DNA from 2 places in the Bacillus yunxiaonensis genome. Region 2 is predicted to be linked to the other one. Evidence: a T-box and tRNA genes for the amino acid it is inferred to sense, from the RefSeq annotation. Region 2 holds a T-box; the other holds one or more tRNA genes.
What was found. A T-box is a leader RNA that pairs with one kind of tRNA and senses whether it is charged. The one in region 2 lies ahead of metG (methionine--tRNA ligase), so its partner is inferred to be a tRNA-Met.
Positions count from the first base shown of each region.

Region 1: it encodes a tRNA-Met, which carries the amino acid that the T-box ahead of metG (methionine--tRNA ligase) is inferred to sense. The anticodon was not compared.

Region 1 is NZ_JBAWSV010000015.1:19,460-36,159, reverse strand. Features, by position in the region: gene tilS (tRNA lysidine(34) synthetase TilS) at 1-883, opposite strand, end outside; gene spoIIE (stage II sporulation protein E) at 1,210-3,687, opposite strand; tRNA gene WAX78_RS24600 (tRNA-Glu) at 3,953-4,024, opposite strand; tRNA gene WAX78_RS24595 (tRNA-Met) at 4,035-4,108, opposite strand; gene WAX78_RS24590 (S1 domain-containing RNA-binding protein) at 4,275-4,772, opposite strand; gene divIC (cell division protein DivIC) at 4,860-5,219, opposite strand; gene yabQ (spore cortex biosynthesis protein YabQ) at 5,216-5,869, opposite strand; gene yabP (sporulation protein YabP) at 5,866-6,174, opposite strand; gene WAX78_RS24570 (RNA-binding S4 domain-containing protein) at 6,229-6,510, opposite strand; gene yabN (bifunctional methyltransferase/pyrophosphohydrolase YabN) at 6,523-7,986, opposite strand; gene WAX78_RS24560 (putative polysaccharide biosynthesis protein) at 7,998-9,599, opposite strand; gene spoVT (stage V sporulation protein T) at 9,825-10,361, opposite strand; gene mfd (transcription-repair coupling factor) at 10,497-14,027, opposite strand; gene WAX78_RS24545 (anti-sigma-F factor Fin family protein) at 14,259-14,483, opposite strand; gene pth (aminoacyl-tRNA hydrolase) at 14,555-15,115, opposite strand; gene WAX78_RS24535 (ribose-phosphate diphosphokinase) at 15,185-16,138, opposite strand; gene glmU (bifunctional UDP-N-acetylglucosamine diphosphorylase/glucosamine-1-phosphate N-acetyltransferase GlmU) at 16,157-16,700, opposite strand, start outside.
Region 2 is NZ_JBAWSV010000003.1:426,979-443,678, reverse strand. Features, by position in the region: gene WAX78_RS11505 (DedA family protein) at 122-736, opposite strand; gene WAX78_RS11500 (EamA family transporter) at 1,137-2,042, shown strand; gene WAX78_RS11495 (hypothetical protein) at 2,609-3,139, opposite strand; gene metG (methionine--tRNA ligase) at 3,359-4,993, opposite strand; T-box leader at 5,045-5,317, opposite strand; gene WAX78_RS11485 (class I SAM-dependent methyltransferase) at 5,436-6,236, shown strand; gene WAX78_RS11480 (methyl-accepting chemotaxis protein) at 6,784-8,478, shown strand; gene WAX78_RS11475 (methyl-accepting chemotaxis protein) at 8,819-10,510, shown strand; gene WAX78_RS11470 (metal-sulfur cluster assembly factor) at 10,643-10,957, shown strand; gene WAX78_RS11465 (M4 family metallopeptidase) at 11,001-12,650, opposite strand; gene WAX78_RS11460 (pirin family protein) at 12,849-13,547, opposite strand; gene WAX78_RS11455 (MarR family winged helix-turn-helix transcriptional regulator) at 13,597-14,010, opposite strand; gene WAX78_RS11450 (DUF3920 family protein) at 14,122-14,556, opposite strand; gene WAX78_RS11445 (Dps family protein) at 14,750-15,190, shown strand; gene WAX78_RS11440 (LOG family protein) at 15,749-16,327, opposite strand; gene WAX78_RS11435 (MazG-like family protein) at 16,400-16,700, shown strand, end outside.

The DNA of each region.
Region 1 (16,700 bases), on a different contig from region 2:
AAAGCGAAGATGGAATCTTATATTCATAAAGATAGTTTAATATTAGTTGAATCCCTCTCCTTTGTAAAGGTATAGGCATAGATTCAAACGAAGGAATTGATAAGACAATTCTTTTTGGGTCTTTTTTCTTAATTATTTTATTCATTTTTTCAAATGCTAATTCCTGCAAATACGCTTCATCCTCTTGTATAAACGTACTAAAAGTTTGAAAACGTTCATGAACATGGGGATTCTCTTGCTTTAAATAAGGAAGAACGTGCTTCCGCAATCGATTCCTTGTATATGTTTCCTTTGTATTACTCGGGTCAATGCGAGGTTCAACATTCTTTCTCTTACAATAATCAAGAGTCTCTTCTTTCGTTACTGCCAACAAAGGTCGGATCAAAAAACCTTTATTAAAAGCACGCTTTGCAAGAATTCCTGCATAGCCTTTCGAAGTACTTCCACGAATAAGACGCATTAAAATTGTCTCAATCTGATCATCACCATGATGACCAAGAGCTAAATACTGTGCATTATATTCACTCATTATTCTTTCCAAAAATGCATATCGACATTCTCTTGCTGCAACTTGTGCACTCATTCGGTTTTGTTTTTGATATCTCGTTACATCAATTTGCGTTGTTTCACAAGTAACATTAAGATTGTCACAAAGCTGTTTTACAAATGTTAAATCTTGCTGTGATTCCTCGCCGCGAAACATATGATCTACGTGAGCAACTACAATTTGCAACTTCTTCTCTTCACACTTCTCCAACAAATAAAAGAGAAGCGCTAAAGAATCTGGTCCTCCTGATACACCGACAACAACTGTAGAATACGCCTCTAATAGATCATGCCTTTCTACAAAAGCATCTACCTTTTTAACAAATTCATCTTTCAATGCTGCAATCACCTTTCATCGAGCTAAAACGATAGCACACCTTAATTATAATGGTACAACTTTTACAAACTTTCTGCAAAACAAAGATGTATAAATTTCACAATTTATCTTACATATAATTTTTTTCTTCGGATTCAAAAATAAGTAAAGTTAAACATACGAATATACAACAAACAGGGCTCAGGTATATTCCTGAGCCCTGTTTCCAATAGACAATAAAACATCTCCGCCTCAAGATTATGGGAAATCGAAGGAGATAGCTGCTGACATGTACCCAATTGGTTCAACTAACCAGTAGGAATCCCCCTATTGATGGAAGTTTCACTTTATTGTGCTTGTTTACTAATAATAGGAATCGTTGCCCATTTCGGCATATTCTTTTTTATCTTCGCTACTACAATTGTCATATCATCATTAATATATCCATTGTCGGTGCGAATTACGTCCTCCATAATAATATCAGCAATCTCTTGTGGGTCTTCCGTTTCCAATTCTTTAATCTTCCGCTTCATCCATACTTCATGATTCTCTACATGTTTTGCACCTTCAAAAATCCCATCACTCATCATTACTAAAATATCACCGGATTTCAATTGTTCACCGACAACGTCCACTTCAAAATCTTCAATAATTCCCATCGGTAAATTACTTGCTTCTATTTTAAATACCTGATTGCCACGTTTTATAAAACTTGGAGTAGAACCAATCTTTAAAAACTTAGCATTTGCATCACGTAAATCAATCATCGCTAAATCTAATGTTGTAAACATTTCTTCCGTCGTTCGCAATGAAAGAATAGAATTAATCGATTTAATCGCGATTTCCTCATCAATACCTGATTGTAATATTTTTTGCAGTAACTTAACCGTTTCTTTACTTTCCATATGCGCCCGCTTTCCATTTCCCATCCCATCGCTAATAGCAAGCGCATACTTCCCTACACTTAATTCCATCATGGCATAGGAATCACCGGATACAAATCCCCCACCTTTAGCCGCCGTAGCAAGCCCTGTATCTACAGAGAATGTTTTTGCTGAACCAAACGATATTGTACTGTAACCATTCGGATATGCCGATTGTTCTTCATGTTTCACAACAACTGTTTCTCGTAAAATATCAGACAACATCGGAGCAACCAGCTTTTCGCATTCTCCATGCTGATTACATGCAGCAGGAATCAGCATTTCGATGTCAACGTTCCCTCGATCTAAACAATAAATATCAACATGTTCAACCTCTACTCCGAAGTCCCGAAATGCCTGTAAAATTTGTTCCTCTTGTACTTGATGATTCTCCCTTTCCTTTTGAATCTCTTTAGAAAAATCCGCCATTACTTTCGAAACACCCATAAGTTGTTCCGCAACAATTCTACGATTATCTCGCATTTGTTTCCTTAGCTTTTGTCCTTCATAAAAATGCCCTAATTCACCTTCTATTAAACCTGTTACTTTTGTTCCTCTCACACAATATTTTTCAAAATCACGAAGCAGTTTACGGTTATGCTGCAATGTACCTTCCTCTGTTTCATCCATAAGTTGCCTCATATAATCATATGTTTTATCAAAATTCACAACCCAGCATTGATCTTTCTTAAAGCACGTTTGGCATGTCTTGGCAGTAATTGTACTTAAAAATAAATCCGTCTCCGTATCCTTATCCTCGTCTTCTACATATCCGTATACAGAAAAGCTATTAGATAATGCTTCAAACACATTTGCAAATTGATTAATTTTATTTGCCGTTACATCACGCATTCTTCGCAAATATTGCTGTTGGTCATTAGAATGTTCCTGTGTTCCCGGCATATACTTAGAAAGACGTTCAATAATGAATTTAGGCATTAATAAGAATAAAGCAATTGCTACACCCGACTCTAACAAAGTTGTCACAATACTTGTTTGTTTATCTACGTACAACGTAATTAAGCTCGTACCAATTAACAAACCTAAACTTACACCTATCCGCCTTCCTTCTTTCAATAACCCCCCTAACAACCCAGAAAACGCCAATAAACTCAATTGATATAAGCTCGCTACATTTGCTAAACTTAAAATTAACCCTGTTACAACACCCACCGTAGAACCTGTTGCTGCTCCTGCCACAAAGGCAAATACTAATACTAAAAATCTCGTAAAAATGTGTTGAACTGATAAATCATAAATAAACCAATCTGTTGTACCCGTTAGTACAGATGCCAGTAATATAATTAAACAAACAATTTCTTCTGTTTCTAATGATTGTTGTTTTCCTTTTCGTTCTATTAAAAGTGGAACACTTTGCAAGAAAATCATCGTTAGTACGAAGCTTAATCCTGCCTCAATTGTACTAACTAGCAAATCGTACATACCAATTGCACCTTGTGCGAAATAGACAACGATAAGATGGGCCGTTAATGCAGAAATAAATACTTGAAATGGTACAAGCCCAATCGTCTTACTTGTAAAACGACTAAAGAAGATATTATAGATGAAGAATGTAAATATAGATGCAAAAGCAAAGAATAAATTTTCTAATGAAACCGAAAACGCACCAGCCATTACAGCAAGAAATGCAAGAGCCATTTTATCGCGTTTCATCACATATACAGCAGCGAAAAACGGCAAAGCAAAAGGTAAAATGTTCGTTAAAATATATGCTCTTCCTAAAAGAAAACCAACCAACGCAACCACAAATCCCCATCGAAAGAAAATTTGTTCCAGTTTCAATCTTAATTTGCTTGTCCACTTCACAGTTGTCATTTGCCCACGACCTATAGCAAGCGTACTAGAATTCGGATTGACAGTATTCCTTCCCGCTCTTGGCATATTTTGAACACCACCTGCATATTTTATTACTTGTAATTATAAAAGGCATTTTGCGGAATTTTTGTCAAAATAACAGTTTGTAGTAAAATAATTGTTCGACTTTTTATACAAAATAGCACCATATATATACAGACTTACACCCAAAGACTTTACGTAGTGATTGAATTTTCAGAAAATAATAGTTGTTTTTGTAGAAGAAGCTCATACATTTACATTTCCTTAACACAAAAAAAGATCATGCATATTTGCATGATCTTTTCGTCTATGACCCGTACGGGATTCGAACCCGTGTTACCGCCGTGAAAGGGCGGTGTCTTAACCACTTGACCAACGGGCCGTCAAAAATATAGCGGCGGAGGGGATCGAACCCCCGACCTCACGGGTATGAACCGTACGCTCTAGCCAGCTGAGCTACACCGCCATGTCGTATTTAACGGACAATTAATATAATATCTTAAATATCATTTTAAGTCAACATGTTTTAAGTATTTTTTATTCTTTTTTTCTACACACTGTTTTCACCATAAAAAAGCACCCTAAGTAAACACTCCGGGTGCTTCTCTTTATTTTAAAATAAACAGCAAGTTTTATCCGCGACGAGCGCCACGGCCGCCACGTTTTGACTCCGTATTACGCTTTAAAGAAGTTAAACGGTCTTCACTGTCTTTTAAAAAGCGAGCCATCTTTTGCTCAAATGTTTCTTTTTGGTTGCGGTTATCATTGCCACCACGATTATCTCTGTTAAAAGAGCGATTACGTCCACCAGGGCGTCCAGCGCGTTGATTATCGCGTTGATTATCGCGTTGATTATCGCGTTGATTATCGCGTTGCTCACCTTCAGCTCTTTCACGTTCTTTCGCTTTTTTAATAGATAAACCAATTTTACCGTCTTTCTCAACGTTAATAACTTTTACTTCTACTTGATCACCTACTTTTAAGTGATCATTAATATCTTTTACATAATTATCAGCAACTTCACTAATATGAACAAGACCTGTTAATCCTTCTGGCAGCTCTACAAAAGCCCCAAAATTCGTAATACCTGTTACTTTACCCTGTAACTTGCTGCCTACCTCGATTGACATAAAAAAAACGCTCCTCCTTAGTGGTTAAAAAGTCAAATTTTACTTCATTATATATAATCTTAAAATATAGTGTCAATACAACACCCACTACTTAGAAATAGGAAAAATTATCTCTTCAGGCTTTGAGAAGTAATAATCTCTTCTAGCAATCTCTAAAACGTAGTCCTCGTCATGTAACTTTTGGACCTCATCTTTCAGCTTCTTTTCTTTCGTCGTTAACGTATCCGTTTCTTTTTTTAGCTCTTTCACTTTCGCTTCTTTAGCGTTAATCAAACTATTTTGTTTATAGAACGTCACACTGACACTTACAATAATTACAAAAGCAAACACGAAAAATAAAGCTAATCGACGATACAAGCGCTTCCTACTTTCGTTCGATTGTATTATATGTTCTTTAGCAGAAATTGGATTCTGTTCCGATACATATCTTTGCCTTAGTTCCCTCATTTTCGAGGTCCCCCTAACTTCTTTTTTATACGTTCCCAGATTAGAAATATATGCTTCTTCATTTTCTTGACATATTTCAAAAATCCTGCTTGTCTCTTTATAAAAATTTTAACACGGTTAGGGAGAAGTTTCCATATAACAAAGAAAACAAATCGAACAGGGATGAAAATAAATTTCCATATTAAACGTAATATTGCTATAATAAACCGCCACAATCCCATTCCAAATCCAACCAAAAAACGAAATAAAAATAATGCAAGCGCTATAATTAAATGGATCAAAATTGTAACCGGCTTAACAAGAAATAATTGAAAAACACGAACACAAAAATAAAATGTTTGAACAAAAATGTGAATCAGAAAATTTAACACTTTCATGTACAATGACTTTAACAAACTTTGATATGCAGCAAATCCACAGAGCAATGCTAAAAATACGTACATACGTAACTCTGCTTCATTTACAAGCAATAGCACATAAAATACAAAAAGGGCTTGGACAATCCAAAATAAAATATCATAAATAAATACAAGCCAACGCTTTCGCTCGCTGCGCTTCAAAAAACGATGATACGTATCTAAAGCCGCTCCAAGCGAAGCGCCCATCCCAATCATCGAAAGCATTGTATATAATTGAACAGTTAAGCTCATTTAAACAACTTGCTAAAGAATCCTTTAGCTTTCTCCCCTTGATGCTCATCAATGTAAGCCATCTCGTATATTTTCCCCTTAATGGATACAAGTCCTTTTTCAACATCAAGGTTTTTCATTTGCAGATTTTGACCGCGTATTGTTAAAAATCCCATAACTGTTTCTAATAAAAATTCTTCGCTATCAAAACTTTCTACTTGCTTGACTCCTGTAATATCGAGAATGCGCCTTCCTCTCATTACGACATCATGTTCTACAGTAACATTTTGCTGATTAGAAGACGACATTGAATAACCTTTGTTCACGTCCATCCCCCCATAACTTTATACTAGTACCAATGTATGAGGAGACAAATTTTTTTAGAACAAGCTATCTTCTGCTTTTACTTCAACTTTCTCTTCACGAACAATAGTGTATAAATTTGCAGCATCTTCTTTTTTTGTCGTTTCTTTTAATTCATTAATTTTCACAGTAACAACTTTTTGGCCGAAACGAATTGTTAATTCGTCTTCTACCTTTACAGTTGAACTGGCTTTTGCAGCCTGGCCATTAATCATAATGCGGCCTTGATCCGCAACTTCTTTTGCTAACGTTCTTCTTTTGATAAGACGAGATACTTTTAGAAATTTATCTAAACGCATGACGACTCCCCCTTATTCGTTCTCTATTCGTTTTGCCTCTTCCCATAGTGCATCGAGCTCTTTTAAAGAAAGACCTTTCATTTCTTTCTCCATACTAGCAACCTTTGCTTCCATGTATAAAAAACGACTCATAAATTTTTCATTTGTTTTATGAAGCGCTTCTTCTGGATTGATTTTATAGTAGCGGGCAATATTTATAAATGCAAATACTAAGTCACCAAATTCCGCTAACATCTTCTCTTCATCCATAGCTGTCACTTCACGTTGAAATTCTTCCCACTCTTCTCCCACTTTTTCCATCATCGGCTCGACATCATCCCAATCAAAACCAACTTTCGCTGCTTCTTTTTGGATTTCATAAGCGCGCATTAGTTGAGGTAAACTTTTAGGAATGCCTGATAAAATAGACTCTTTTATATTTCCTTTTTCCTGTTTCTTAATTTCCTCCCAATTCACAACAACATCAGCAGCAGTTTCTACATTAACATCTCCGAATACATGAGGATGACGACGTACCATTTTTTCAGACAACGTACGAATTACATCATCAATCGAAAACCAACCTTCGTCTTCACCAATTTGTGCATGAAGCATCACCTGTAAAAGAACATCACCTAGCTCTTCAACAAGATGATCATCATCTTCCTCATCAATAGCCTCTAACACTTCATACGCTTCCTCAATTAAATATTTCTTTAACGATTGATGCGTTTGTTTTTTATCCCACGGACATCCATTTGGTCCGCGTAACTCTGCAATAATATTACGCAATACATCAAATTGCTGGTATAACGATTGTCGATTTAGTACAGGCGGCACGTACACACTCGTTAAATTGTTAAGCTCTGCCTCATGATCTAATAAATAAAGCTGTACTTTTTTCACTTGTTCGAACGACGTTCCAGCTGCAGTTACAATATATACTTCATAATCATCTGGAAGCATTTCCATTAACGTTAGTTTGACTTCAGATGCAATAAATGCATCGTACACTTGGCAAAAGATCAAGTGCTGACGAAGCTCTAATTGTCCTCGTTCGAATGACGTTGCATCAATCAACTGAAATCCTTCAATTGGATCAATTTTCAAACTTGCAAACATTGGATCTAAAAAGCTTTGTCCACCTTCGATACGCACATCAATATTCTCTTTTTCCCCTTTTTGTAACAAAAGCTGTACAGTACGCTCTGCTACAAGTGGATGCCCTGGAACTGCATATAAAACATCAGCATCCTTAGCTTTCTCAATCAATGTGTTAGAAATTGTTTCATATACTTCATCAAACGTATCATACGCTTCATATATATCGTCAAAAGATGTGTATAATACACCTTCTTTCTCAAGTTCTGTTATAACTGGATGCTCTTTTGTTCGAACATACATATGCACTGCTTCTTTCACTTTGCGATATACGCCCATTGTAAGCTGATCTAATTCACCAGCCCCTAATCCTAAAATTGTAATTGTTCTTCTCATAACGCCCACCTCTATCCACTCTTCTTCAACGAACTTTGTACTTTTTCATGTTTCATAACTGCACCAAGTTCCTTTGCTGTAAATACACGCAGCTTTAAAATTAAAAATACATATAGTAAACCACCAACACTCACACCTAGTAAAGCTTGAATCATCGCAATTTCTCTATGTTCCTCGTTAACTTGCACGCCAAACCATTCAAACATATACGTAAATCCAGCAAGCACTACTACCATGCTTAACGCTCCAATTGTCACGCCTATAATAGTTTTTCTCTGCATAAGCGGCTCATTAACAACTCGAATCAACAATACGCTATTCAATAAAGCAATGCACAGCAATGCAATTACAGTGGCAATCGCTGCGCCGATCACACCAAAATGTGGAACGAACATATAATTGAATAATAATTTTACACATGCACCAATTACAACAAATATAGCTGGTTTTACTGTTTGTCCTACTCCTTGCAAAATAGATGCAGTGGTAATCGCTAATGAACTAAATAAGATAGAAATAGATAAAATCCCTAGCACACCAGAACCATCGTCATTTGCAAATAGCATAATATTTGTTGGACGAATGATGCTCGCGAGTCCTAACGATGCAGCAAGCCCAATTACAAATGTAATTTTAATTGCTAGCTGTACTTTTTCGCGAATAAATGCATAATCTCCTCTCTCTTTTGCAGCTGTAATCATCGGAATTAAAGAAAGTGAAAATGAGGTTGTCACGACCGTACCAAGCTGCATAAGAGGAATGCTGCGATCGTATATACCCTTTAACATTTTTGCTATTTCTACTGGTTCCCCATTCTGAACAAGTAAGCTATACAGTGAAACAGAATCTGCCATTTGTATAAAAATTAACACTAAGTTACTAACGCAAATCGCAATTCCTTGCCAAAACAACGTACCAATAATTCTCTTTTTATTATAAATCCCTTTAAAACCTTGTAAAAAAATGGAGCGAAAGTCTTTTCGTAAATACAAAAACAATACAATCACACCAATAAAACTTCCTGCTATAGAACCAAACATAGCGCCTGCTCCCACCGTATACAAATCAAACCCCTTTTTTATAAGGAATAATGATAAAAATACAATAATGGATACACGAATAGTCTGTTCTATTACTTGTGATATAGCTGTTGGTATCATATTCCCAAATCCTTGAAAATAACCACGCGCTACAGAGAGAAAAGGCATTAATAAAAAAGAGAATGCAATAACACGAATTAACTTATCCAAATGAGCATCTCCCATTAAAGACGCTATTGTATGCGCGCCAAAAAACAACACAATACAGCCCATGCTCCCAATAACTAATAAAAACCAAAAAGAAACACATATAACGGACTCTGCTTCTTTATGTTCTCCTCGTTCTAAGCGTTCTGCAATCATTTTTGAAATAATGATTGGGAAACCATATGTCGCTAAAATTAAACAAAACCCGTAAAACGGGTAAATTTGCTGATAAATATAAAAGCCAATATCACCAGCTATATTTTGATATGGAATACGGTAAAAAGCGCTTAATACTTTTGTAACAAAACTTGCAATTGTTAATATAATCGCGCCGCGCCAAAAAGCGTGATACTTCTTCGTCTCCATGACCATGCAATCTCCCTTTTTCTATACTCATCCTACGTATTATATCACAAAGAAAAAAGCAGCTTGCGACATTAAAAGCTATCACGTAAAAAAGGTAGCAAAATGCTACCTTTACAAAAATATATAATTTCATTTCAACAGGCGGTATGTTTAGATGTATCACAAAGCACGGCCGCCTGTATGAGCCCAATTTGCGGACTAACTTTCAGTAAGAAGAACGTCACTTTATTGCTCCATCTGTTTCGCTAGAAAGCTTGCTGCTGTATCAACAGATTTGTGTTCTACATCACTAATGACTGCTTCTTTTGAAAAAATGATAACTGCTCCAATTGGATCACCATTTGCGATAATTGGACCAATTGTATAAGATTGTACCTTTTCTGTTACTCCATCGATAATGGAAATTTCACTTTCATCTGTCATTACGACTGATTTGCGATCTTCCATTGCTTTCTCAATTAGATCGCCAACACTTTTATTTAAGTATTCTTTTTTTGACACGCCGGCGACAGCAATAATTGAATCACGGTCACAAACAAGCACGTTATGTCCTAAGCTATCGTATAAAGCATCTGCATATTCTTTAGCAAAATCACCTAATTCGCTAATCGGAGAATATTTCTTTAAAATAACTTCTCCATCGCGATCAACAAAAATTTCTAACGGATCACCTTCCCGAATACGGAGAGTTCTACGAATTTCTTTCGGGATAACAACCCTTCCTAAATCATCAATTCGACGTACAATTCCAGTTGCTTTCATTCTAATGCTGCCTCACTTTCTACTGATGATAAAAGTCGTGATTTTACCTGTTCATGTAAAAATCACCAACTATTAAACATAGTATTTTACACATTAGTTCTTCTATACACGTGGAATTGTATTTTTTATCCTCATTTAGGCATTTATCTCTTCTTTTTTCACATCTTTTAAGCCTTTTAGTAAATTTTCGGCAATTGTGAGCCACCTTGATGTTTCTATTTCACGAACGTTCATCACAATTTTCAAACGAGAACCTTCCATACCAAGACCAATCATACGTCCAAAACTGCTACCAAGCATAAATAATTTTCCACCATCAATATTTTGACTAGCCTTTTCAGAGAATAGCATCGTAACTTCTTGTTTCGTTTGTTTAATTAATTCAATTTTCTCTTGCATCGCTAACACTTTAATATTTGCAATTTGAAGTAAGTACCCAACTTCTTGCGGATAATCACCGAAGCGATCAATCATTTCTTCTTGTAATTCCTCAATATCCTCAATAGTAGAAACGCCCCTAAATTGCTTATACATCATAATTTTCTGCTTGCTATCAGAAATATACGCATCTGGTAAGTATGCATCTACTTCTAGATCAATTTCAATATCAAGCACTTGCTCTTCCATGTTTGTACCTCTACGCTGCTCGATTGCATCTTTTAACATTTGTGAATATAAATCAAAACCAACAGAATCAATAAAGCCATGCTGCTCTGCACCTAATAGATTACCAGCCCCACGGATAGATAAATCGCGCATTGCAATTTTAAATCCAGACCCGAGCTCTGTAAATTCCTTAATGGCTTGCAAACGTTTTTCTGCAACTTCAGATAGCACTTTATCGCGTTTATAAGTGAAATATGCATAGGCAACGCGATTTGAGCGTCCTACCCGACCACGCAATTGATACAACTGCGATAATCCCATACGATCTGCATCAAATACGATTAATGTATTTACATTCGGAATATCAACACCCGTTTCAATAATCGTTGTACTTACAAGTACATCATGTTGCCCTTCTAAGAAGGAAAGCATAACAGATTCTAATTCACTTTCATTCATCTTTCCATGCGCAAAGGTTACCCGTGCATCAGGGACAAGCATCGAAATTTCATCTGCTTTTCGCTCAATATCTTCAACGCGATTATATAAAAAGTATATTTGACCACCTCGTGCAAGCTCACGTTCAATCGCTTCACGCATTAACGCTGGATTATATTCTACAACGTACGTTTGCACTGGAAAACGATTTTCTGGCGGTGTTTCAATAACGGATAAATCACGAACACCTAACATAGACATATGAAGCGTACGTGGAATTGGCGTTGCTGTTAATGTTAGTACATCGATATTAGCCTTTAGTTGTTTAATTTTTTCTTTATGTGTTACACCAAATCGTTGTTCTTCATCAATAATAAGTAATCCCAAATCTTTATATATGACATCTTTTGATAGAAGGCGATGTGTGCCGATAACAATATCAACAGTACCATCTTTTAATCCCTTAATTGTTTCATTTTGCTGCTTTCTCGTACGGAAGCGACTTAATAATCCAATATTAATTGGATAGTCTTGAAAACGCTCTCGAATTGTTTCATAATGCTGCTGCGCTAAAATTGTCGTTGGTACTAAAATTGCAACTTGCTTTTCATCCATAATTGCTTTAAAAGCAGCACGAATTGCCACTTCTGTTTTTCCGTAACCAACGTCACCGCAAAGTAGGCGATCCATTGGGCGACCGCGCTCCATATCCTTTTTAATTTCCGTAATCGAACGCAGCTGATCTTCTGTTTCTTGATAAGGGAAAGATGATTCAAATTCCTGTTGCTCAGAAGTATCCGGAGTAAAGGCATATCCTTTTGAAGCCTCACGCTCTGCATACAATTTAATTAAATCATCCGCAATATCTTGAACAGATTTTTCTACCTTTGTCTTAACTTTTTTCCAGTCATTTCCACCAAGTTTGTAGACTTTCGGATCTTTCCCTTCAGATCCTACATACTTTTGGACTTGGTCAATTTGCTCAATTGGGACGTATAATTTATCGTTTCCTTGATATTTGATATGCAAATAATCTTTATGAACACGATTAATTTCTAGTGTTTCAATTCCTAAAAATTTACCAATACCATGATTTACATGAACAACATAATCACCAACTTTTAATTCAGAGTAACTTTTAATTCTCTCTGCATTTGAAAGTTTTTGTTTACGCTGTGATTTTTTTACCTTTTTATTAAATAACTCTTTTTCGGTAATAATCGCAAGCTTTTGCATCGGCATTTCAAAACCTGCATGTAAGTCACCTACCGCAATCTGGACACGCCCCGGAAGCAATACATCCGTTCCTTCAATTATATCTGCTTCAATATCATAATCATTTAAAATATGTTGCAATTTCTTCGTTCGCTCTTCATTTGCGCCTAGTACAACCGTTGTGAAGCGACTTTTCGTCCATCTATCAATTTCTGTTTTTAATAAATTCATTTGGCCATGAAAATCTTGCATTGTTTTACATGTCAAATTCACAATATTTTGCGGATGCGTGTTCGGAATATGGCGTAAAAACAGATTCAAGTATAAGAAACTTCGTTTTTTATGATGTAAAAATTGCGCAAAATCATGAGAAAAAGATAAATCTTGAACAATTGCACCATCTCCAAGAAGTGATATATACCACTCTGCTTCTTCTGCTTCTAAATGATCTGCTGTTTCTTGAATTCGAGAAATCTCATCTAGAATGACAACACCATTTTCCGGTAAATATTCTATTAGACTAGCAGGTTCATTATAAAATAAAGATAAATATTTAAACATCTGCTCGATAGTCTGTCCATTTTTCAGTAATTCCAGCTCATATGTTACCGTTTCTAATATGGTTGTTTTTAATTTCTCATCAGATACTTTTTTTAGTGTATTAGCTAAGCTTGATTCTAGCTTCTGCACACCAAGTTCAAGTTCTTCTTTAGAAAATACAAATTCCGTAGCTGGGCCAAATGATACGCTCTCTATCTTCTCTTGCGAACGCTGCTCTTCTACAGTAAAGGAACGGATAGAATCTACTTCTGTATCAAAAAATTCAATACGAATTGGCAATTCTTCCGTTAATGGATAAATATCTAATATCCCACCACGAACACTGAATTCTCCAGGTGCTTCTACCATAGATTTACGTTCATATCCCATAGTCGTTAACACATGAAGCAATTCATCAAGATCAATTTCTTGTCCCATTTTCAATTCAATTTGCTGTTTCTTCCACATCTCTTTTGTTGGTAGAAAACGACGCAAACCAGCAACAGGAGCCACAATAATCCCCTTTTCTCCAGCCGCTAAACGATTCAATACTTCAATACGCTGCGCCTTCAGTTCTGGACTTGCAACACCGATTTCTGATGCAATAGATTCATTTACAGGATATAACCAAACATTCTGCTCTCCAATTAATGAAACTAAATCTTCATATACTTTTTGCGCTTGGTATAAATTATGTGTTACGACAAGTTGTGACTGCTGTGTTTTTTTATATAAACTAGCTATTAATAATGAACGAGAAGAGGCTGCCATACCCGAGATAAGCTGTTCTTTTAATCCTTCTTCTAACCCATCTATAATCGATTGTATTTCTTTATTTTCGTAAAACTGCTCTAGTAAACCTATCATTTTTCAAAACTCCTCTCAACATAAAGAGCAAGCTACTATATTTTATGCAAATATTTTGGAAAAAGAAAACAGAAAAATGCTTTGGACAAGCCAAAGCGAAAACATTGCATCCCATCCTCTATAAGCAATAGGCCTTCCATCTCCATATTTTTAAAAAGGAGGATAGAAGTTTACTCATAATCGTTCAACTAACCATCAGTGGGGGGAAGAACCACTGATGGAAGTTTCACTCTATTGTAAGAACAATTCATATTCATAGTACTCAGGATAGGATGCGAGCGTTTTTTGACACGATTCACAAATTGTTTTTATATATATATTTCCGTTTTCATCAAAATGAATCATTTCTAATCGCTCTTGCTCTGTTAGTTGACCCAATACAAAGCCATATACTTTTTCTGCCGTAATACTACCTATCTTACATCCACAATGTCTGCAGTGATAATGTCCGTCCATATATTCCTCCTAGCCGTACAACTATTACTATTATGGATATAAGTACAGGAAAATATTCCATTTCCCAAACGTTAATTATTAAAAGTATTCATAACCTGTAAAAATGGAGTTTTCAGCCATTCTTCACATGCATCTGCACTTTTTTCAATTGCTCGCTCTACTTCTGGCATCTCATCTACTGTAAAACGACCTAACACATAATCAACTACCTTCATCCCATTTTTAGGACGATCGATCCCCATACGAATACGTTGAAATTCCTGCGTTCCTAAATGTGCAATCGTTGATTTTACACCGTTATGCCCTCCAGCGCTACCTTTCATACGAAGTCGTAATTTGCCAACTGGAATATCTAAATCATCGTACATCACTACAAAATCTTCAATATCAATTTTATAGTAATCCATAAGTGGACAAATACTTTCTCCAGATAAATTCATATATGTAAGGGGCTTTAATAAAATAACTTTCTCTCCATTTACAAAACCCGCACCAAATAATCCTTTAAATTTCTGTTCATTTAACGGGATATTCCAGCGTTTAGACAATTCATCGATAGCCATGAACCCAATGTTATGCCTTGTTAATTCATATTCTCTCCCTGGGTTACCAAGTCCTACTATTAATTTCATTGTAACACCACTTTCTTTTTTCGATACGAAAAGACGTAACCAAAATTGGTTACGCCTCATTCTATCCAATTAATTAAATAGTACACTTACAGATTCTTCTTCGTAAACACGAATAATTGCTTCTCCAATTAATGGAGCAACAGAAAGTTCTTGTACTTTATCAATTTTCTTCTCTTCTGGTAATACGATAGAGTTTGTTACAACTAACTCTTTAATGTTTGAATTTTGAATACGTTCAATTGCTGGACCAGATAAAACTGGGTGTGTACAGCAAGCATATACTTCAGAAGCACCGTTCTCTACAAGAGCGTTTGCTGCTAATGTAATTGTACCAGCTGTATCAATGATGTCATCAATTAAAATTGCTGTTTTACCTTCGATATTACCTACGATATTCATTACTTCTGCTACGTTTGGACGCGGACGGCGTTTATCAATAATAGCAATTGGTGCTTTTAAACGATCTGCCATTTTTCTCGCGCGTGTTACACCGCCATGGTCAGGAGATACAATTACGATATCCTTAAGACCTTTCTTCTCAAAGTAATCAGAAAGAATAGGTACACCCATTAAATGGTCGATTGGAATGTCAAAGAATCCTTGAATTTGTGGAGCATGTAAATCTAGAGTAATTACACGAGTAGCACCCGCTGTTTCAAGTAAGTTCGCAACAAGCTTCGCTGTAATCGGCTCACGAGAACGCGCTTTACGATCTTGACGTGCATAGCCATAATAAGGAATAACAATGTTAATTGTTTTCGCAGATGCACGTTTTAATGCATCAATCATAATAAGTAATTCCATAATATGCTCGTTTACTGGGAAACTTGTAGATTGGATAATAAATACATCGCAACCACGGATACTTTCTTCAATGTTAATTTGAATTTCTCCATCACTAAAACGCGCAACAGAACATTTTCCTAATTCTACTCCAATGTGCTTTGCAATTTGCTCAGCGAGCCCCGTATTAGAGTTTAAAGAAAACACTTTCAAATTAGAATTTAGATATTGATTAGACATCTAGATTAACCCTCCACATTATGAATTTTTCTTGTTCAGCAATTGATCAACATAGTCTTCTTTGTTTGTTTGACGTGTACGTGCAATTGATAATGCTTTTGCTGGTACATCTTCTGTGATTGTAGAACCCGCCGCAACATAAGCACCATCTCCAACTGTTACAGGAGCAACAAGGTTTGAATTACAACCAATAAATACGCCGTCTCCGATCACAGTTTTAAACTTATTCTGGCCATCGTAGTTTACCGTAATAGAACCACAACCAAGGTTTACACCTTCTCCAATTTGTGCATCGCCAATATAACTTAAGTGAGAAGCTTTACTTCCGTTTCCGAAAACAGTCTTTTTAATTTCTACGAAGTTTCCAACGCGTACTTCATTACCAATAACAGATTGCGGGCGGATATGAGCAAATGGCCCAATTGCAACATCAGTACCAATCTTACTATCATGAACTGTAGACTGGCGAATTGTTGTATTATCTCCCACTTCACTATCACGGATTACTGTATGCGGTCCAACTTCACAATTTGACCCAATAACAGTATAACCTTCAATAATT
Region 2 (16,700 bases):
AAAAAGAGGAGAACTAGCATACTTTGCTAACTCTCCTCTTTTTTTATGTATCTATTTACTTAACAAAAAGGCAGTGCTTCTTCTCTAAGCACCGCCTTTTTCGACATAGAATGGATTTTTTTCAATTTACTGTTTGAGCAAACACACGTTTAAGTTGTTTACGGAATCTTACCGCTAAAGCTGCTGCCACGACCGCAACAACACCAATAATAATCTTTCCGATATGACCTTCAACCGCTCTAAAAATATTATCTAGGTTTCCACCTAACCAATAACCGCCTACTAGGAAGAATGATACCCAAAACACTGCTCCAGAATAAATCGTCATTGCGAAGCGGCGAAATGGTAAATTAATAATTCCTGCAAAATACCCTGTAAAATGACGCACACCAGGAATAAAGAAACCAATAAAGATTAAAAAATAACCGTACTTATCAAACCATTTATTCGTTAAATCAATTTTACGCTGTGTTAAAAAAACATATTTTCCGTATTTTTGTATAAATGGCATCCCAAGCTTGTTTCCTACAAAGTACTGAATTGTCATACCTACACTTGTTCCTACAAAAGATAAAAAGATTAGCGGTACTAGATGTAAATCACCGGTATGTGCCAAATACCCTGCATACGCTAATGTCGGCTCTCCCGGAAATGGAAATGCAATATATTCTAGCATCAATCCAATAAGTACAACATAGTATGCATGCTGTTGAAATAAGTCGTGAATCCATTCCATCTCTTTCTCTCCTTTTTTTGTTGATACTTATTCTTCTAGCACGTACTGATTTTGTACCTTTATTGTATAATAGATTTTGTCGAAACTACCATTGCAATGACTTACAATAAGATTACATTTTTGTAAGAAAAGTGCTTTGTATATAATCATCAGCCGAACATCTTCTCTCACCTTCCATACGTCCGTAATACTGTATATTTCAAAATACAGTTCCTTACATCCTACTTTTCATATATTGACGAAAAAAAGGATGACAGCTACAATCTTATATAGAATGTAATATCCAAACTCACACTTGCTTGTGAGAGGTGAAATTTTGTAGAGCCTTGACTCTGTTTCGTTCGCCCGTTGTCCATTTATGGACAGCGGGCGTTTTTTATTTCACAAAGGGGGATCTATTATGGGAAAACTGAAGTATTCATTACTAGTATTATTTGGCGCCTGTAGCTACGGCGTTCTTTCTACGATCTTTAAACTCGGATTTTTAGACGGTTTTTCTGCCCATGAATTGCTAGGCGGACAATATGTGTTTGGCTGGATAGGACTGTTATTACTCGTCCTGTTCTTCTCACGTCATACAGTAACAAAAAAACAATTCTTTTCTCTGTTAACAGTCGGATCAACAATGAGTATGACAGGAATTTTCTACGCGATTTCTGTTGAAGAATTACCGGCATCCATTGCGGTTGTCCTACTATTTCAATTCACATGGATTGGTGTCCTTATTGAAGCAGTAGCAAACAAAACGTTCCCAAGCCGAGGAAAAATTATATCTATTATCATTTTATTCATCGGTACACTCTTTGCCGGTGGTGTCTTTGAAAGATTAGGACAGAGCTTATCAACAAAAGGAATCATCTTCGGGTTACTCGCTGCTGTTTCCTTTTCGTTTTATATATTCGCAAGCGGCCGCATCGCAACAGACGTACCACCTTATACGAAAAGCTTCCTTATGACAACAAGTGCTACTCTTATTGTGTGCCTTATATTTCCGCCAACCTTTCTAACAAATGGAGCGCTGCAAGCTGGGCTTTGGAAATACGGGCTCTTTCTAGGTTTATTTGGCGTTGTCGTTCCCGTAATTTGCTTCTCAATCGGTGTACCGAAAGTAGGTACAGGACTTGGCACCATTTTGGGAGCTGCTGAATTACCAACCGCTATCATTGCTTCTATTACTCTTGTACATGAAGCTGTATCACCGCTGCAATGGTGCGGAATTATTTGCATTTTACTTGGCATCGCTGCGCCGCAATATCTCACAATGAGAAAAGAAAAACGGAAAAGCGTTCAGCATGCTGTTTCATGAAGTAAAACCTTAATCAGTGGGGGTTTTCTTCATCCCCTACTGATGGAAAGCTCGTCCGAGGGGCGAAACGACCGAAGATTCTAGCCGCTAGAGCTGGACAACAAAGAAATGTGGAAGTGGCTCGTCCAGAATGTGAGGGGGATGGAGCTTCTGACGTAGAGGTGTTTTTTACCTCGTAGGAAGAAGCGAAGCCACCGAACATTCTAGCCACTAGAACTGGACAATGCTTTCACCGAATCTTGAAGTGGGGTCTTACTGCCCACGAATAGCGGGATAAAAAAAGATGATCCCTGTGCAATACAGAGATCATCTTCTTAAAGCCGCCTAGACTTTTTAACGTCCTTTACAAAGGGCACATTTTAAAATTTGAAGGGACTTTTCATTCACATAATTAATGTTATCGATAGTTACTAAAGTACTCATTAACTTAATACCTTACTTGCCATGTATTCCAGAAGGTAAGAAATAATATCTTGATTCGTACTTTGTAGCAAGCTTGGGATATCATCACGATAACGCAAATTATAAGAAGTTAATTTTCTTCAATATTGTTCCAGGTAGTTAGGTTAGGCTTCTATTTGGTCGCCTCTCTCACCATCGTTTTCTGCCGTACCACCGCCACCAACAGCGTGTTGCTGTTTCGTATTGGAACTTTCAATTGCCGCATTTGTTCCAGCTGTACTGTCTTTTCCAGCCCCGCTTGCAACCTGAGTAGCAGAAGATTGTTCCTGACCCATATCGATTTGATTATTGATAATAATCACATTTTCTTTCTCATCGTGGCCATGTCCATGTTCATTGTGCGGTTCAGTCTGAGTACCTTCTATACCTGTATTTCTCGCTGTTCCCTCAGCTCCCACACTCTGTTGTTGTTCACTATTCGATGAATCAAGAGCAGCATTATTCCCTGCAGCACTGTTTCGTCCAGCCCCGCTCGCGATTTGTGTAGTATTTGGTGCACTAGTAAACTGGTTGTTGATGACAATCACATTCTTCTTTTTTCCAGATGTGGAAGGCATAACAACAAATCTTTCTCCGTCTCTTTCAAAAATGACACTCGGCTGTTCATCGTTATCATGTTTTTTACCAAAATCCATTTTCAAATTTTCCTCCTTTTTATAGAGATAATAGAAGGGGCTTTCATATTTTAACGTTTTTATATGCCCTGATTCCTTAACTTTTCCATTAGAATATGAATAGCTCCCCTTACTATAAAATGAAAATTTAAAAAAACTGCTTGGACAAACATGTAAAATCTTAAGATTCTTTCAAACACCTACGAACTTCACGCTGTTTAACCTAATAAGATATTTATTTTATCCTAAAGACCCGTACAGCTTTTCTACTTCCTCCTCAATTTTCTTCACATCAATACGGTCAAATAACGGTGACACATTCGAAATAGAATCCGGGCATTCAGCAATGTAATCCCATTTGCTCTGAGAAACCTCTAACATTTGTTGTACTTGTGCGGATGAAAACGGAAGAAACGGTGCTAATAACTGCGCAAAATTCACTATAAGATACATACAATTTCGCATCGTCGCATCACATTCTATCCTCTCTTCTTTAATTTGTTTCCATGGCTGTCTTTCATCGAAATATTTATTTGCATAGCGAATTGTTTCAAAAATCATTTCTAGCGCTTGTTTAAAATGCGCTTCTTCAATTAATCGTCCTACTTCCACATATAATTCTTTTAGCTTTTCTTCAATTTCTTGATTGGTGTGTCCAGTTGGTACAGTATTCTCGTAATATTTTTCAAGAAACTTTAGCGTTCTATTAACAAAGTTTCCATACGCTCCTAACAATTCACTATTATGACTATAAATAAACTCTCGCCACGAAAAATCTGTATCTCGATTTTCTGGTGCGTTTATAGTTAAAAAATAGCGTATCGAATCAGGATTATATTCCTTTAACATGTCTGGTACCCATACAGCCCAGTTCCTACTCGTAGATAACTTCCTTTTTTCTACCGTTAAATATTCACTAGAAACAATATATTCTGGTAATGCTTTTACTTGTATCCCCTGCAAAATAGCTGGCCAAATGATTGTATGAAATGGAATATTATCTTTGCCATGCACATAATACGTCCGTGTATTCTCTTGCCAAAATGGTGCGTCATCACCGTTTGTTTCTTGTGCCCATTGTTTACTTGCTGAATAATAACCAGACACAGCTTCAATCCATACATACACCTTCTTATCCTCATACCCGGCAACTGGAACGCTTACTCCAATTGGCAGATCCCTTGAAACAGCACGGTCTTGTAATCCTTCTTGTAAATATCGCTGCGTCAGCTGCACAGCGTTCTCACGCCACGTGCCATTCTGTTTTACCATTTCTACATACTCTTCTAACTGCTTCTGTAATGACGTTAATGCAAAATAAAAATGCTCTGTCTCCTTAATTGCCGGCCTACTTCCGCACAACTTACATGTTTTCTCCAACAAATCTATCGGATCCAAAATAGCAGAACATGCATCACACTGATCACCACGCGCACCTGCACCGCAGTGTGGACAAATTCCTTCCACATAACGATCCGGTAAAAATTGCACACAGGTCTCACAGTATGTTTGCTCCACCTTCTTTTTATAAATAAGCCCTTTTTCTAGCAGCTCTAAGAAAATGTTCTGAACTACTTGATGATGATGAATACAGTCAGTACGTGTATAACGATCATAGGAAAAACCCAGCTTCTGAAAACATCGCTCAAATTCTTCATGATAGCGATCCGCAATTGTTTTTACGCTTACTCCCTCTTGCTTAGCACGAATCGTAATCGGTGTACCGTTACAGTCACTTCCTGATACATATAACACATTGTCCCCTTTTAACCGATAATAACGTGCTAAAATATCTCCTGGCAGTAAGCTAGCAATATGACCAAGGTGCAATGAACCATTTGCATACGGCCAAGCGCCTCCAATAAAAATATTCATCCTACATTCCCCCTTTAAAAATAAAAAAGCCCCGTCCTTATCTTCTAAAAAGATAAGGACGAGGCTGTATATACAGTCGTGGTACCACCTTATTTCGTCAATTGTTCACACAATTGACCTCTGCAAGTACGGAACAATCATTGCTCGTATACTGTGACTTTGATAACGAGAGCCAATACTCGTCGCCGCCTACTATTATCAACTGATAAGTTCAGGACGAAGCTCAGAGGCCATTGTTCAAATGAGCATTCTTGCTTCTTTTCAGCTACCGAAGCTCTCTGGAAAGAATGATTTCATTCTACTTTTCCTCTTCAACGCTTTTCGTATGTAATCTACATTGTATAGATATTATACAGAAAAATCAAACTTTTTCACAAATAACAAGCAGGATTTTTCACTTTCATAAGGAAACTATATACCTTCACTGAAAGGAGCGATATGTTTGAATCAACAGCAATTAAGTGCAAAAAATAAAGCCGGCTGGAGTAAAGCGGCTTACGAAGCTTGGACGAATCGCCACGGAACGCCGCATTCTTTTGGCAAACGAATACGGGAAAATCCTACCGCCGAGGTTGCTTATTATTTGCCTTACATCGGTGAATTGAAAGGTAAACGTATTATAAATTTAATGGGATCAAAAGGAAGTAAGGCAGTTGCCCTTTCATTATTAGGAGCAGAAGTAACAGTTGTCGATATTTCAGAGAGTAATGCAACATACGCTAGAGAACTTGCCACAGCCGCTGAAACACATATTGAATACATCGTGTCCGATGTGATCGATATACCAAAAACAATAGGCTCATTTGATGTAGTATTACTTGAGCTTGGTGTACTCCACTATTTCATAGATTTAGAGCCTTTATTTACACTGATTTCTCAATTACTAAAACAAGGTGGAACATTCATTTTACGCGACTATCATCCAATGTATACAAAACTTCTGCAAATAGAAGATAATCAAGCAATCGCAAATGGGAATTACTTTTATGAAGATGTGATTGAAGTGGATGTAGCATATAGTATGCTCTTATCAGAAGCAGAGCGCTCCTCTTTACCTAAGAATACGATTCGTAGATGGACGTTAGGAGACATTATAACAAAAATTGCCCAAGCAGGACTGCGTATCGAAGAGCTCACAGAAGAATCCGGCGCACAGCAAAAATGGGTCTTTCCCTCTCACGCTCCGGAAGGAATTGAATATCGCATCCCTGGACTCTATACACTGATTGCCAAAAATACATAGAAAAACTCTCTTCAAAATGAAGAGAGTTTTTCTTCTATAATATAGCGCATATAAGTCGAAGTTAGAGACTACTAAAAATATTGTTAAATAGGATAAAAATGCATTTCAACATTTGTTTTTGACAACGCAGTCAAAAACGGTCTCACAACAAATCCAGCCATTAACAGATATTAGGAATTCCTATCGATTATTTAGGATTATACAGCAACAATTTGATTCATACAATACATATTCCCATTTTTATGAGATAACCTTATACCTTCATATAAAAATGTATACATTTTCTGAACAAAAGTATCCATCTATTCCCCTCCCCTATACCGTTTGTTATAATTCCAGTGAATATAATAAGTAGACTTGGTTCGTTACGTGCAAGATTAATGCTTTATCCCGCTATTCATGGGCAGTAGGACCCCACTGTTGGAAGTTTCATTTTATTCTATGCGCTATTCAAATACAGTGAAACTCTCATTCATAGGAATAAAGCGTTCTCTTTTCATTTAATATACATAAATCCTAATAAAAAGATTCAAAGGCGGGATTCCATATGAAGTATGTTAGTATTCGGAAGAAACTCATCTTTATGCTACTAAGCGTTTGTTCATTATTTGGCATCGCTTTAGCAGTGATTTTATTCTTCGCTACAAGTCAAGCGCAACAGGCAGAAACATTACAAGCTGATGTTTCTCGCAAAGCAACTATCTTAAAAGAACGCGGAGATCTGTTTCAAGCTCAAGTTGCTAGCTTACAAGGCTATTTATTACTGCACGATGAAAAAGAGCTGGATCAGTTTAATAAAGCTGGGAAACAATTAGCCGATACACGCGAACAGGTAACAAGTGATAAGAGTCTTCCACAAGAAATGAAAGATACTATTAACATGGGCGCAAAATGGCGTGGCGTAATGGATAATCAAGTCATTCCTCTTACACGAGAAGGCAAATGGGATGAAGCAACCAAAATTGCATTGCAGCAAAACGAAATTGTAGATACCATTTTAGGAAATTTCGCGAAATATACAGCGCAGGAAAATACAAAACGTGATGAATTAATCGATCAAATTAAGCATTCATCAACATTAATACAATTGATTATTTTCATCTCACTTATCACATGTACAATAGTAGCTCTTATACTAGCATGGTGGTTCTCTGGTAAACTGGTGAAACCTATTCAAGAAATTGATTCTAAACTAAAAGAACTAGCATCTCAGGATGGTGACCTCACAGCTCGTCTTCCTATACGTAGCAAAGATGAGGTTGGGGAGATTGCAGCATCATTTAATCAAATGCTTTCAAACTTACAAAACATTATTAATCAGGTTAAAAAAACATCTGCAGACGTACAGGCAGCTTCTGAAAATATGTTAACGGAAACAACACATTCTATGAATGTAACAACTCATATTCAAACAACGATGTCAACATTAGAGCATAGTATTCACTCTCAAATTGCTAGCATTGAAGAAAGCTCTACTGCTATGGATGATATGGCTGTTAGTGTGCAGCGCATTGCTGAATCTGCTTCTACTGTTGCAGAACTTGCTGTAGCAGCTTCTGAACAAGCGGATGATGGTGGTCACGTCATTGAAAAGTCTATTACACAAATGGGTACCATACACAAGGCCGTTCATGCAACATCTGAGGTTGTTGAGCGTCTTATTACACATACGAACTCTATTGATCATGCTGTCCAAGCGATTTCTAATATTGCAGAACAAACAAATCTTCTTGCCTTAAATGCTTCTATTGAGGCAGCACGCGCCGGGGAACAAGGAAAAGGATTTGCTGTTGTTGCCGATGAAGTGCGAAAGCTCGCAGAACAGTCTAAAACAGCTGCAACAGATATCAATCAATTACTTCGCCATATTCAAAACGATACAAGCACTGCAAACACGATGATGCTACAAGGTCAAATAGAAGCTGCGGAAGGAATTTCAGTCATTCAGGAAGCTGGTTCTTCTTTTGCAACCATTGTAGAAAAAGTTAATGAAGTATCTTCACAAATGCAGGAAGTTTCTGCAGCTGCGGAAGAAATGGCTGCAAGTGCAGAAGAAATGAATGCTTCGCTTAATAACATCTCTTCTATTTCAACTGAAGTTGCAGCAGAAACAACACAAACTGCAAGCTCCGCTGATAAGCAAGTAAACGTAATGAAAGATATGTCCGTGATGTCTAAAGAGATGAAACTTGCTGTAGAAGAAATGAAAACACTCGTATCTCGTTTTAAAACGGAGTCATAAGCCCGGAAAGTATGGAGTGAAATATTTCGCAAACTCCTCCTTTTGTAGAAAACTAGAGACAAAGGAGGAGCTTTTTATTTTATAATCACCATACTTCCGCTTTGCTAAATCATATTTAAAACTATATCTTAACAACGCCTATCTGTTTCTCTCCCCGACACCGCATGACAGGTCTATGAAAAAATAATTTTTTTCTCACTTTTCCTGCCATATCGTGTCTGCTATAATGCCTAAGAGAGAAGAATGCTTTATTTCAAATACAGTCGAAATAAAGCATTCTTTTTAATTTTTATATACAATAATCGTTATAAAAGGATTATAAAAAGGAGGATTTATAATTATGAAATACATGAGTATTCGTAAAAAACTTATGTTTATGATGGGGACAATCTGTGCTTTATTTGGCATCGCATTAGCTTTTATTCTTTTCTTTGCTACAACTGAACAAAAGATAACAAACACATTACAAAAAGATCTTGCACCAAGAGCAACACTCTTACAAGAACGCAGTGTGGCATATCAAGTGCAACTTTCAGCCTTACGAGGCTATCTATTACAGCACGATTCTGCTGAACTAGATAAGTATCGCGAAATGGAAAAACTACTAGACGATACAAAAGGAAAACTGCTAGACGACCCCAATACTTCTCAAAATATAAAAGATACCATCGATTTAGGATCACAGTGGAATCGTTTTATTAATGAAAAGGTGCTTCCTCTTACTAGCGAAGGAAAATGGGAAGAAGCACAAAAAGTTACCGCTGAACAAAACGGAACTGTTTATACAGTAATCGGTAATTTCACAAAATATAGTAGTGACGAAAATGCAAAGTGTGATCAGCTCATCCAAGAAGTAAAAAATTCATCTGCATTCGTTGAATTGATTATCTTTATTTCTCTTGTTCTTTGTACAATGATTGCGATTATCGTAGCGTGGTGGTTCTCTGGTAAACTTGTAAAACCCATTCAACAAATTGATACGAAGTTAAAAGAGCTTGCCTCTCAAGATGGTGATTTAACAGCAAGATTGCATGTAAACAGCAATGACGAAATTGGTGAAATTGCTGCTTCCTTTAATCAAATGCTAGAGAACTTACAACATATCATTGGACAAGTACAGAAAACGTCTCTTGATGTAAAAACTGCTTCTGACAGCATGTTAAAAGAAACAAACATCTCTATGGATGCAACAACGAATATCCAAACGACAATGTCTGAATTAGAAAATAGTATTCAATCACAAGTTTCTAGCATTGAAGAAAGCTCTACTGCTATGGATGATATGGCTGTTAGTGTACAACGCATCGCTGAATCTGCTTCTACTGTAGCTGAACTTGCTGTAACTACTTCTGATCATGCAAATAGCGGTACTCAAGTAATCGAAAAATCAATCACACAGATGACAACCATTCATAAAGCGGTCAATGCTACATCTCAAGTTGTCGAACGTCTAACTACTCATACAAAGCAAATTGATACAGCTGTCCAAGCTATATCAAATATTGCGGAGCAAACAAATCTTCTTGCCTTAAATGCTTCTATTGAAGCTGCACGCGCCGGGGAACAAGGAAAAGGGTTTGCCGTTGTTGCTGATGAAGTACGAAAACTTGCAGAACAATCAAAAACAGCTGCAATAGGCATTAACCAGTTGCTTCAACATATTCAAGATGATACAAAAGCTGCAAACAATATGATGACACAAGGTCAACAAGAAGCTTCTCAAGGAATTACAGTTATTCAGGAAGCTGGTTCTTCTTTTGCAACTATTGTAGAAAAAATTAATGAAGTAGCCTCACAAATGCAAGAGGTTTCAGCGACTGCGGAAGAAATGGCTGCAAGTGCCGAGGAAATGAATTTCTCCCTCAATAATATCGCTTCCATCTCTAATGAAGTAGCAGCTGAAACAACGCAGACCGCAAGCTCTGCTGGTGAGCAAGTAAATGTAATAAAAGATATGTCTGTAATGTCTAAACAAATGAAGCATACTGTAGAAGAACTGGAAACACTTGTTTCTCGTTTTAAAACAAAGTAATAAGAAAAGCATTCCTCATCAAAAGGAATGCTTTTCTAATCTAGAAAAAAATGCTGTGAGCTCAATCACTGCATCTTCTCTTCCTATCTTGTATAATGAGAATAAATATCAATCATAAATAGAGGTGTTAGTATGTCTCAAACTTTAGAGGATAAAGTATATGCCAATTTAGAAGCTGTCATTGACCCTGAGCTTGGCGTAGATATTATAAACCTTGGGCTAGTATATGACGTTACAACCGACGAACAAAATAATGCCGTCATTACAATGACAATGACTTCTATCGGTTGTCCAATGGCTGGACAAATTGTATCTGATGTCAAAAAGGTATTATCAACAAATGTACCAGAGGTAAATGAAATAGAAGTGAATGTTGTTTGGAACCCACCTTGGTCCAAAGAACGTATGTCACGCATGGCAAAAATCGCACTAGGAATTCGCGATTAAAGAAAAAAGCATGATCGTAATACGATCATGCTTTTTTCTTTTCTTATTTTACACCTACTGCATCATACGCTTTTGTTACAGCATATACCGCATCAGAGTTTTTACCATATAAATCTGTAGCCGCTTGAATAGCAGCTTGGCGCATCATGCTAAAGTTTGAGTTTGCAGTTAAATATTTTGTAAGAGCACGGTAATAAATTTTCTCTGTTGCTGCGCGGCCTACACCTTTTACAGTAACACCATAATGCGTACCGCCTTCAGATACTAGATATGCAGCTTTGTTGTTAATACTGCTGTTAATATGAACACCACCGTTATCAACTGTTCCTGTGTAGCGCTTGCTATAATGATCTGGATAGCCTTCCTTTGGCTTTAATGGATTTGGAATAGAAGCTGGATCACTTAACGAACGCAGTACAGTTCCTCGTTTATCTGGTGCATAAATGTCTTCTCCCATATTCCAATCATCACGGTCGACCATTGCGCCCATAATATCAGATAACGATTCATTTAATGCACCAGGTTCGTTTTTATACACTAGATCTGCGGAGTATTCTGTTACTGCATGAGTCAGCTCATGCGCAATAACATCAAGTCCTGCTGAGAACGGAATAAACGTTTTTCCATCACCGTCTCCATACATCATTTGGACACCGTTCCACGCTGCATTATTCCATTTATTCCCTACGTGAACAGTAGAAATTAACTTCGCTCCGTTGTTATCAAAGGAATTACGATTGAATGTTTTCTTATAATAATCGTATACTTTCTCAGCATTAGCGTGCGCATCAACAGCTGCTTTATCCTCGAAGAATTTATTTTTACTTTCTATTTCCTCACCGGTATATCCAAGCCATTGTGAGAATAAGTTGAACCAATTTTCATCCATATTTTCTGCATCAAATGTATGAACACCTTTTCCACGTGTTCCATCGAATAAATAAAAAGCTCCAGTTTTTGAGTCCTGTGTCATTTCAAACATTGTTCGATTTCCCGCTACACCATATCCAAATCCAGCCATATGATCAACTGCATTATATTTTTCAATCACATTACCGTTTGTCGCATCAACGAAATAATGCCAGTAGCCTGGTGCCGGCTTTGAAATAGATGCTTTTACAAGATAGGAAAGATAATATTGCCCATCTTTTTCATATACATATAAATCTTTCTTAATACCATCATAGTTGTCTACTTTTCCAATTTCTTTCTCAATACCAGCCTTTGCAATATTTACAGCCTCATCTTCTGAAATACTTGCAGTTGCTGGGATATTTTTATTTTCTAAATTCGGGATAACTTGTCCGAAAAATGCTTTCACATTATTATCTTTATCAAGTGCTACTGTTTGATCAGAGCCATATACAGGAACACCATTATATTTTTCAATAAGCTTCACATGTGTCGTTTCTGTCTGTGTATCTTTTTCTTCACCAACGACTTCAAAATGTTTCTCCATATTTCCTGCTAATTTAAACATGTCTTTCTTACTCTTTAAGTACTCAAACACCGTTTCTTTTTTATCTAATCCTTCCGGTGCTTTCCACTCTTCCCCAATATAAGATGGTGTCTGGAATTCTTGATTGTATTGAACTTTTTGCTCTGCTGCATATGTACGTGACGTACCTAATGTCGCAAATGCTCCTAAAGCTAAAGACAATGCCAACGTTGAAGATAAAACCTTCTTTTTCAAAAACAACACTCCCCACCCCTAATAATTTTGACACTTTTATACAATTCTAGAGAAAATAGTAATACCCTTCTGTAAAATTTTTAGAAAATTTCGACAGAAAATTCATACAAAAAAGAGCAGCGCTATTTGTAGACGCTACTCATGTCATATTTTTCATTGATGGGAAGTAAGACTCCCACTGACGGAAGTTTTACTCTATTATTGTTTCTTCATCTCAATTACTAAGTAATGAGCTGTTTCTGCTGCTTGAATATGGATATCTTCTTCAATGGCTTCTGCTGCATCTCTCATCACTAATGTTTCACCATTCACAACGCCGCTTCCTTCAATTTGAACTAAATAAGCTTGACGTCCTTCACTAACTGAGAATGTAATCTCTTTTCCTTTTTCTAAAGCAAGAGAGTACAGATTTGCATCTTGATGAATTTCAATCGGTGCACCGCCATCAATTGGTGAAACCATATGGAACCATGTATTCTCACGTTTATTCCAATCAAATTTAAACTCACCGTAATTTGGCGTATGACCAGTGCGGTCTGGTAAAATCCAAATTTGCAGAAGACGTAATGTTTCATCTCCTAAGTTGTGCTCACTATGGAAAACACCTGTTCCAGCGCTCATGTATTGCACATGACCGCGCTCAATTGTCCCGCGGTTTGTCATACTATCTTGGTGTGTTAATGCTCCGTCCACTACATAAGAAATAATCTCCATATCGCGGTGTGGATGCATATCGAATCCTGTTTGTGCTGCCACTAAATCATCATTAATTACACGAAGCGCACCAAATCTCATATTATTTGGATTGTAGTAATCTGCAAATGAAAAATGAAAATGTGTATTTAACCAACCGTGATTTGCTCTTCCCATTTGTTTATGATCAATTTTTTTAAACATATCCTTCACCTCATATTATCTCGAATTCGAGATATTTATTAAAAAATTTTTATGATTGTAATTTACGAAGTAATGCTAACAGCTGTTTCTGTTCCTCTCGGTCCAACTTGCAAAATTGCGCTGCTTGAAATCTTTCTTGAGGCGGAACAACTTCTTCATACAGTGCTTTACCTTTCTCTGTTAAAGAAAGATACTTCGTTTTTCCTTCTTGCTCTCTTTGAATTAAACCAAGTTGCTCCATTTTACTTAAAAGCTGCGTAATATTTCCTTTTGTAACAAAAAGCTTTCGTCCTAATTCTTGTTGCGTTAAACGATCCCCTGCCCCAACTTGTACTAATACATCAAATTGCGCAGCAGACAAATCCCACTTTTTTAAATGTTGATTCGTTTCTCTAATACTCTGGTTGTAAAAGCGTGATAAACGAAACCATACTAATAAACCAAGTCGTTCATCTGTTTTCATTCCATCACCTCACTAAGCTCTGTAAAAACAGTTTAGAACTAAACTTTAAAAATGTCAACTACTTTCTTTTTGTAAGTATAAACTAAAACATAGAGCCGTGCTCAATATGTTTTAGTTTGCACGCCTTCTCATAAATTCTCTCATCTTTCTCTTCGCAAACACTCTTGCGTCCTTCTCAATCCACCGCTGTTCATACATTTCATTACCGACATACAATAACTTTCGTTCATGCTGCATATCATGCCGAAACTCATGCAACAACGTTTCTAATAATTGCTCATACTTCTCCCACATACAAACGAAAATTAAACGTTTTTCTTTATGATAAAATCCATTCAATGGAAATAAAAATTCTTCTTCCTCTTCTCCTAATTGTACTAACACATCATTTGCTTCACATGTATCACAGAAAAATACAGGTACCTCACGCCGTTCAATTAATGAGAACACATCCCTCTGTACTTGAGTAATATCCCATGGAAAATCGTCATCAAGTACATACCAGTTCCCAGCTTGTTGATATACCTTTTGAAATAGGAGCTGCATCTTCATTCCCCTTTCTATTTATTCTCTTTTATCTATATGTCACATTATCCCCTGTTTTAAACATACCGCTTCGTCACAAAATGTTTAAAAATTATATATGCAAAAAGGCTTGATTTCATACCCGTCATTAGATTATAATAATTATAAATTAGTAATTGATACAAAATAAAAAAACGTGAAGGAGATTGATAGTATGAATACACAAGTTATTGAAGTATTAAACAAACAAGTAGCAAACTGGAACGTTTTATTTACAAAATTACACAACTACCACTGGTACGTAACAGGACCTCAATTCTTTACATTACATGAGAAATTCGAACAATTGTATACAGAAGCAGCTACGCACATCGATGAAATTGCAGAACGTATTTTAGCAATCGGCGGCAAACCAGTAGCAACAATGAAAGAATACTTAGAACTATCTTCTGTTCAAGAAGCAGCTTACGGCGAAACTGCAGAAGGAATGGTTGAAGCAATTATGAAAGACTATGAAGTAATGCTTGTTGAACTGAAAAAAGGTATGGCAATCGCACAAGATGCAGACGATGAAACGACATCTGATCTACTACTTGGCATCTACACAGAACTTGAAAAACACGCATGGATGTTACGCGCATTCTTGAATCAATAAGAAAAGCGGAAGCGGCTCGCTCCGAACAGGCGGACGTTGGAGCTCCTGACATAAAGGCGCTTTTTGCCTCGTAGGAAGGCGCGAAACGACCAACTGTTCTAGCCGCTGGAGCTAGACAATAAGAAAAGCGGAGCCGACTGTTTAGCCCCGTTGGCTAAGGTTCTTTCACACAGAAGATGCTTTTTATCTTCTCGTGTGGAAGGTTCTTAGACATCAGGGGCTAGGAGGCGGAGCTGGACAATAAGAAAAACGAAAGCAGCGCTGATATATCGGCGCTTTTTCTAATATATCGACGATTCGACACGATATCTCGACGACATTCGACAACTATTACGCTAAAAAATCGAGCGGGACAATTCCGCTCGGTTTTTTATTTATTCCGCTATTTGTGGGTAGTAAAAAGTTTCACTTTATCCCGCATTAATGGGCAGTAAGACCCCCACCTCAAGATTTAGAGAAAAGCAAAGAAGATAGGCGGGAGATAACTGCCCGTAAAAGCCCGATTGGTTCAACTAACCATCAGTGGGGATAAAGCCCCCCACTGATGGAAGTTTCACTTTATGTTAACTGCTTCCACTTATTTCCCATCACTGGTCGTTTGTACTCTTTCATTTTAGGAACCAACTCATTAGCCGTTTTTGCAGATACAAGTAATTCTTTATTCGATGGGTTCATAAACCCTTCCTCTGCTGCACGGTCCACCATTTGTAATAACGGTGTGTAGAATTCTGCAATATTTAACAATCCAACAGGCTTTTCATGAATCCCAATTTGCGACCAACATACCACTTCAAACAGTTCTTCAAACGTTCCATAACCGCCTGGAAGTGCAATAAATGCATCAGCAAGTTCACTCATTTTTGCTTTTCTCTCATGCATTGTTTCCACTTCGATTAGTTCTGTTAAGCCTTGGTGAACAATTTCCCCTCTAAATAATCCACGAGGCATAACACCCGTTACACGGCCGCCTAGCTCTAATACTTGATTTGCTACTTCTCCCATTAATCCAACACAAGAGCCTCCATATACAAGCTCTATATTATTTTGAACTAGTATTTCCCCAAGCTGCCGAGCTTCTGCTTGAAACTCTGGACGCTCTCCAACATTCGATCCTGCAAATACACAAATACGTTTCATTACTCCACCCCAAAACTACATATTGTTATGCTACAATTTAATCATACTACATATTGGGAGGATGGGAAAAGGATGAATACGAATGAATTTCAAAGCTGGGTGGAACAATTTTATCATGAGCGAGGATGGGCACAATATAATTCCTTTATTCGCGTTAATTTTTTAGCGGAGGAAGTGGGAGAAGTTTCTCGCGTTGTGCGTGCTATTGAAATTGGCCGTAATCGTCCAGATGAACAAAAAAAGAGCGAAGAAGAATTAACAATTGAATTAAAAGAAGAAATTGGAGATGTGTTAGGAAATCTTATTATTTTAGCGCAAAAATATAATTTAGATTTACAAGACATTATGGAAACGCATGTTAAGAAACTCTCCA